3 regions of the Sporosarcina sp. resist genome follow, and region 2 is predicted to be linked to each of the others. Evidence: riboswitches for the same ligand, from Rfam matches in the RefSeq annotation. Region 2 holds a riboswitch; each other region holds the start of a gene.

Region 1 (2,268 bases), 1.9 Mb from region 2:
TAAATCTATCATTACGATACCTTCAACCCCAAAACTACACGCATATACAAGCTCATCGTCGTATTCTCCGTAAGCCCATCGCAAGACGTTTAACGCACCTTTTGACTCGTCATCGATTGGAAAAACTTCACTAGTCTCAGCCCAAGATTTGTACGTCAACTTCGCCATACTAATCCCCCCTCTAAACTCAATAACTCTATTACATTATCTTTTTTAAAAAAGGCGACTTTAATCTACTATTGATTAAAGTCGCCTCTAATTTTTTAGTCAGCGAATTGTTCGTATGTTCACGATTGTCCATTAGCTTCTGGATTTCCAGTCGGCATGTGATTAGCGTTTATACTAACTTTATTAATCCTATGTGTCAAGTAGGTTTAAATACATTCTATTCCTAAAACCCCAATATGTTACGCATTTTGTAATTTTTTAGATATAGTTATTTTCTTTTAAATAAGAAACGATGGCTTTGACAGACTCTACAATATTTAATTGATTGGTATCAATGATTATTTCCGGGTTAACAGGTTCTTCATAAGGAGCATCAATTCCTGTAAAGCCTTTAATTTCACCCAATCTTGCTTTCTTATAAAGCCCCTTCGGATCCCGTTCTTCACAAGTTTCTAAACTTGCCTTAACGTATATTTCGATAAACTCATCGGATTTGACAATTTCTCGCACCTGATCTCGATCTTCCTGATAAGGCGATATGAATGCTGTTAATGTGAATAAGCCAGCGTCGACCATTAGTTTTGAAACTTCACCGATTCTGCGAATATTTTCCGTCCGATCATTTGGACTAAACCCTAGATTCTTATTTAAACCGTGCCGGACATTATCTCCATCCAGTCGATAAGTATGAATGCCTTTCGCGTGTAACTCTGTTTCTAGCGCTACTGAAACTGTTGATTTCCCTGACCCTGATAGCCCAGTGAACCAAAGAATAGCACTCTTATGGCCCTTTAGTTCTTGACGATTTTCTTTTGTTACCTCTGATTCATGCCAAACGATATTTGTAGACTCTGTCATTGTTTGCCCCCCTAAATCATTTGTTTCAGTTTAATTTTTATATACAAAAAAGACACCTTTTTCCGATTCAAATAATCGATTAGAAAGTTGCCTTTAGTTGTCTAATTAGCATGTATGAAATTGTTAAAATGATAAATGACTTACAACCTTTACAGTAAAGAAATAAAAAAACCACTTCTAAATAGAGCAAGAAGAGGTTAATAGAATCGAACACATATTACTCCTCTTATCTGCTAAACTTTCGTTTACTGGAATTGGCACAGTACTAAACAGTCTGTTGCCGCGGTTTCATCGGGCCAGTCCCTCAACCTCTCTAGATAAGATATAAACTATTAAGTTGAGACCAATACTACATTATCGAAAATTCAAAGTCAATGACTTATCAGAATTTATTTTCAATCATATCAGTTTAGTTGGAATTAAAGGCGATCTTCTTGCACATATAATAGGCACTTTAAACTACTTTTCAGTGCGCTAGGAAACATGTTAGTTAACTCTCACTTAACCTTTCGTTGTTCTCATCGGTTTTCTCTATTTCCTTTTCATAATTATTTTTCCAATTAACAAGAAAGATTCCTGCAAATATTAGTAATCCACCAAAAAGGATAGACCAGGTTAGTCTTTCATGGAGTAAAAACCATCCTGTGAGTACACCGAAGAATGGCGCTAAAAAAAGGAATGCACTAGTTCGTTCTTGATTACCTCTTTGGAGAAGATAAAACCAAATAGAAAACTGAATAATTGATGCTGCAATGGTAAGCCATAACAAAATCAGGATAGATTGAGTAGTCATTTTAAAGAAAGTCTCTTCCAGTAGTAAGCTTCCCAGAAAGAGAATTGATCCACCAAAAAGCATTTGATAGGCTGTCATTACATACGTATCAAATTTGAAACCATGTATTTTTATCAATAGCGTAGCAATCGCCCATGAAACAGCCGACAAAAGCCCTAATATGGTACCGACTTTAAAGTCAAGATGTGAACCTAACGTGAGAAAAACCCCGATAAAACCTAACAGTACACCTATCCATTGCTGAATATGGTAACGCGATTTTAAAAAAAGCGTCCCAAAAACGACAACGAGTAAAGGATTCATAAACGTTAGGATAGACGTCTCTCCAGAAGTGATTGTACGCAGTGCCATAAATATACAGCCCATCACAAAAGCTGTTTGGAAAAGTCCAATTAGAACAAGCCACACCCAGTCGATTGCTTTTACTGGATGTGGCTTGTTTAAGATTT
Region 2 (2,268 bases):
TAACAAGCTTTTCTTGAATTGGTTCCCGAATTGTAAGTCCTTTCACTAGGGCCCTAATATGTTCTGGCGTCGTCCCACAACATCCTCCTATTAAACTAACTCCTGCCTTCCGAAAACTCAGTGCGAACTTCTCGAAATATTCAGGCTCATTTTCGTAAAAAAGTTTCCCATCCTTATATCCTGGATAACTAGCATTCGGATACACCGAAAGTAAAGCACGCTTCATCAACGGCACAGTTTCTAGAGACTTCAGCATATGGTGAGGGCCAAGGCGACAGTTAATGCCTACTATATCTGCACCTAAATCCTCCAACTGCTGTAAGGCATCTATGAGCTCTATCCCATTTTGGAGCACCCCCGCCTCATGCATTGAAACATTCGTAATAATCGGGATATCTGTCTCCTCACGTGCAATTTTGAGCACGGTTGTTAATTCATCAAAATCGTAATAAGTTTCTAAAAGTAGGCCGTCCACTCCCTCAAGAAGTAAGCAATATAGTTGTTCCCTAAAACTGCGCTTGATTTCATCCTTTGTTCCAATGGATGTTCGAGATCCATGAATACCCCCGATAGTTCCAAGGACGAACGTATTTTTACCCGCTGCGTTTTTCGCAATTTGAACTGCGGCTTTATTTATCTTTTTTACACTGTCCTCTAACCCATGACGTGCTAACTTGATATAATTCGCACCATACGTATTAGTTTGAATAATATCCGCACCTGCCTCTATATAGGCTTGGTGGATGCGAAGCACTTGATCTGGATGTGTCAAGTTCAGCTCTTCAAAACAAAGATCCACACCGTGAGAATAAAGTAGAGTTCCCATTGCACCATCACCGATCAAAATTCGTTCTTTCATAGTATCTAGTAAATTCACGACTATCACTTGCTCCTTTCACTTTCCCAAAGTCCCGTTCCGGAAACTCTCTTCATCATTCTTCAAAATATGTTACTTAATGGGAAAATTAGTTAAAATAAAAAGAGCCTCTTCCTATGTTGAATAAAGGAAGTAGACTCTAAATCTGAATAAGTCTTCTCCTCATCTACCAAGTCGTGTTATCAACTTGCTGGAATTAGCACCATGCCATAAAATGGCGGTTGCTGAGGTGTCATCGGGCCAGTCCCTATACCTCTCTAGATAAGAAAAACTATTAAATTGGATTTGCTTAGTTACGTTATTACAGACTTTACATCATTGTTGGAAAATTAGCAACACCTTTTTGGAAAGTAATTAATTTATTTCACAGATTCAGACTATTGCTTGTCACTTTAAACAACATAGTTGCTAAACAGCCTTTCGCCATCCTTCATTTAAATTCTTACGTCCCTCTTAGCTTAAATAGGTCAATCAAGGTACCAATAAGTCACTTCTGTCAATTGATCCTTTTCCAGAATTGATTGCGTAACCCGCCGCTCTTGCTCCCCCATCCTAAGTGAGCTAAATGCACATAATAATAATATTAATAATGAGTCCATTAACCACTGTCCCCTCTGTAACCCTGCATATAATAAACTATAAGAACAATAACGAACGACCCGTTTACTCAGTTGTTGTTCCCATCAAATTGAAGGGAGGTCATTGACTTGAAAACTTCCTTGGGCATCTGGATTGGTTGGTTAGCAATAATTTTAGCGGCTATAGGGTTCTTTTATGCTCCTTATTGGTTAGGTGGTGGCGCACTCGTTTTAGGCTTAGTCTGTTTAGCTTCTCCACAAAAAGCATTGGCATGGATTTCAATCCTGCTTGGAGCCATCGTATTATTAATCACGATGTTCCAGTAGCCGGATAATTAATGATACTTCAAGGTATGTTTGGGCTCCTACCATACATACCTTTTTTATTTGATTTGTATGCTTACGATTTACTAGTTAGTTTTTTGCAGTTCGGCCACATCAGAACACCAAAACGTCGTTTGTGATAAAGTATCCTAAAGAAGACGCAGCTGAACAGTAAATTATGTATAAAAAAACAGCCCAGTGAAGCGAGTAAATATCGCATCATCGGGCTGTTTTCTGTTTTCATCTTTTTATTATTTCATTCCATTTAAATTACTTTTTCAAGAAATACTCCTCAATATCATCCAGCATTAAGTTCGCTGCTAATACACCACCAGCAGTGTTCCAAATGATGTCATTTACTTGTGAGACGTTTCCACTTTTCGCGACATTTAGATTTTTAAATAATGGATCCTCAATCCAGTCGTTTGTAAGCTTCGTAGCTTCGTTATCTCCAGTTTCATAAGTGAAGTAAAAGAGCACATCGCCATC
Region 3 (2,268 bases), 410 kb from region 2:
ATGACATCAAAGCGGACGAGCCTTTCGGAAGCGTTGAATCTGTTAAGACAGTATCAGAACTTTATGCACCAATCAGCGGAAAAGTAATTGAAGTGAATGAAGGACTTGAAGACAGCCCTGAATTTGTCAATGAATCACCGTATGAAAATGCATGGATGATCGTTGTTGAACCTTCAAATGTTTCTGAACTGGATGAACTTATGTCAGCTGAAGCGTATGAAAAAATGACTGTCGGAGAATAACTAAGACAAGGCGCCGGTACTTTTTCGGCGTTTTTTGCATCTTTATATAAAAAAGAGCGAAGGAGGGGCCTCTTGTGTCGGATGAAAGAGTAATTATCGTCGAGGGCGGTTCGGATAAGAAACGTTTGGCACGAATACTTGTTGAGCCTGTCGAAATTATTTGTACGAACGGCACAGTAAGTCCTTATCGGCTTGAAGAATTGCTTGCACCTTACGAAGAACATGAACTATTTGTCTTCGTTGATGCGGATGAAGATGGAGAAAAGACCCGTGTTTTATTCAAAAGAGAGTTCCCGGCAGCAATCCATTTGTACACAGAAAAGGTTTATCGGGAAGTGGAGACGACCCCATACAAAGTGTTGGCTACAATACTACAAGGTGCGGATTTTAAAATCAGACCGGAATTTCTAATTTAAAGGATGTAGAATTAATGGAAACTTGGACACGCGAACAATGGGAGATGGCTTTGAAAGAGTCTTCAGTGGCAGCGTTTTATTTATATACACCAATGTGTGGAACTTGTGCAGTCGCATCTAAAATGATGGAAGTTATTACCGTCATGAGACCGGGAATACCAATCGGGAAAGCAGATTTGAATTACGTACAAAATATTGCAATTGACTATGAAATCGAAAGCGTTCCTTGCCTTCTTATACAAAAGGATGGCGTTTTAACCCATAAAATTTATGCATTTCAATCAGTACCGTATCTACTTGAAGAAATAGATTGACAATAGATATGGAACTTTGATATACTTCGTCTTAACATTCAATTGAATAGGTCACTCTTATTAAGAGAGGTGGAGGGATAGTGCCCTGCGAAGCCCGGCAACCGTCACGTAAGTGAAATGGTGCCAAGTCACACAAAGCATACGCTTTGAAAGATGAGAGATTGGACAACGTTTATTTTCGATAACGTCAAGCCTTTCTGCCCGTCTGCAGGAAGGCTTTTTTGTATTGAAAAGCGGAAGGCGCCGCTCAGCCCCGACAGGCACAAGTCAGATTGCGAAGGGGGCGTACCTAAGCCACCACAGCGAACTGCCTTGTGACCCGAGGGGGTGGCGCCTGAAGCTAGACAAAATTAGTAACAAAACAATTTTTCTGAGGTGAAAAAAATGATTTATTTAACGGATATAAATAAACGATACGGTGAAGGGCCAGGCAGTATTTCAGCAGTCGAAAATGTATCGCTTGAAATTACTGACGGTGAGATTTTTGGAGTCATCGGCTATAGTGGGGCAGGAAAAAGTACGTTGATTCGACTACTGAACGGTCTTGAAATGCCAACGTCAGGTAGCGTTAAAATAGGAAGTCTAGAAATATCAGCAATTAAAGGGAAAGAGCTAAGGGAAGCACGACAAAAAGTGAGTATGATTTTCCAACACTTTAACTTACTGTGGTCTAGAACAGTGAAGGAGAATATCGCTTTCCCTCTTGAAATCGCGGGTGTACGAAAAGCCGAGCGTGATAAGAAAGTGGCGGAACTGATTGAATTAGTTGGTTTGGCTGGTCGCGAAAATGCATATCCATCCGAATTGTCTGGAGGTCAGAAACAGCGCGTAGGGATTGCTCGTGCGCTTGCAAACGACCCTGAAGTCCTTCTTTGTGACGAAGCGACTTCAGCCCTTGATCCAGAAACAACGGATTCAATACTAGACCTTCTAACAGGAATTAATGAACGACTTGGACTGACAATTGTGCTTATCACACATGAAATGCACGTTATCCGGAAAATTTGCCACAGAGTTGCAGTTATGGAGGCAGGGAAAGTTGTTGAGTTGGGAGATGTCCTGGATGTGTTCCAATCACCGAAGGAACCGATCACAAAGCGGTTTGTCTCTCAAGTGACGGAACCCGTGGAGGCGAAGCAGGCAATGGCGCATATTAAGGAAGAATTTCCTGCCGGCACGCTTATCAAGCTTGTATTTGTAGGGGAGCGGACAGAACAACCTGTCCTCGCAAGTCTTATTCGGAAATTCACTGTCGATGTGAATATCGTGCAGGGAAACATATCCCATACACATGGC

Evidence for each region. A riboswitch is a leader RNA that binds a small molecule or an ion and turns the genes downstream of it on or off. The one in region 2 is predicted to bind S-adenosylmethionine.
Region 1: it holds a riboswitch for S-adenosylmethionine, as region 2 does, so the genes downstream of both, cysC (adenylyl-sulfate kinase) here and H7992_RS02805 (bifunctional homocysteine S-methyltransferase/methylenetetrahydrofolate reductase) in region 2, are expected to answer to the same signal.
Region 3: it holds a riboswitch for S-adenosylmethionine, as region 2 does, so the genes downstream of both, H7992_RS04805 (methionine ABC transporter ATP-binding protein) here and H7992_RS02805 (bifunctional homocysteine S-methyltransferase/methylenetetrahydrofolate reductase) in region 2, are expected to answer to the same signal.

What each region holds. Positions count from the first base shown of each region.
Region 1 is NZ_CP060287.1:2,474,102-2,476,369, reverse strand. It holds gene H7992_RS12000 (phosphoadenylyl-sulfate reductase) at 1-168, opposite strand, end outside; gene cysC (adenylyl-sulfate kinase) at 427-1,026, opposite strand; SAM riboswitch class I at 1,250-1,350, opposite strand; gene H7992_RS11990 (DMT family transporter) at 1,517-2,268, opposite strand, start outside.
Region 2 is NZ_CP060287.1:561,721-563,988, reverse strand. It holds gene H7992_RS02805 (bifunctional homocysteine S-methyltransferase/methylenetetrahydrofolate reductase) at 1-877, opposite strand, end outside; SAM riboswitch class I at 1,037-1,145, opposite strand; gene H7992_RS02800 (hypothetical protein) at 1,585-1,782, shown strand; gene H7992_RS02795 (ABC transporter substrate-binding protein) at 2,050-2,268, opposite strand, start outside.
Region 3 is NZ_CP060287.1:968,833-971,100, forward strand. It holds gene gcvH (glycine cleavage system protein GcvH) at 1-242, shown strand, start outside; gene H7992_RS04795 (toprim domain-containing protein) at 317-658, shown strand; gene H7992_RS04800 (thioredoxin family protein) at 673-972, shown strand; SAM riboswitch class I at 1,027-1,132, shown strand; gene H7992_RS04805 (methionine ABC transporter ATP-binding protein) at 1,357-2,268, shown strand, end outside.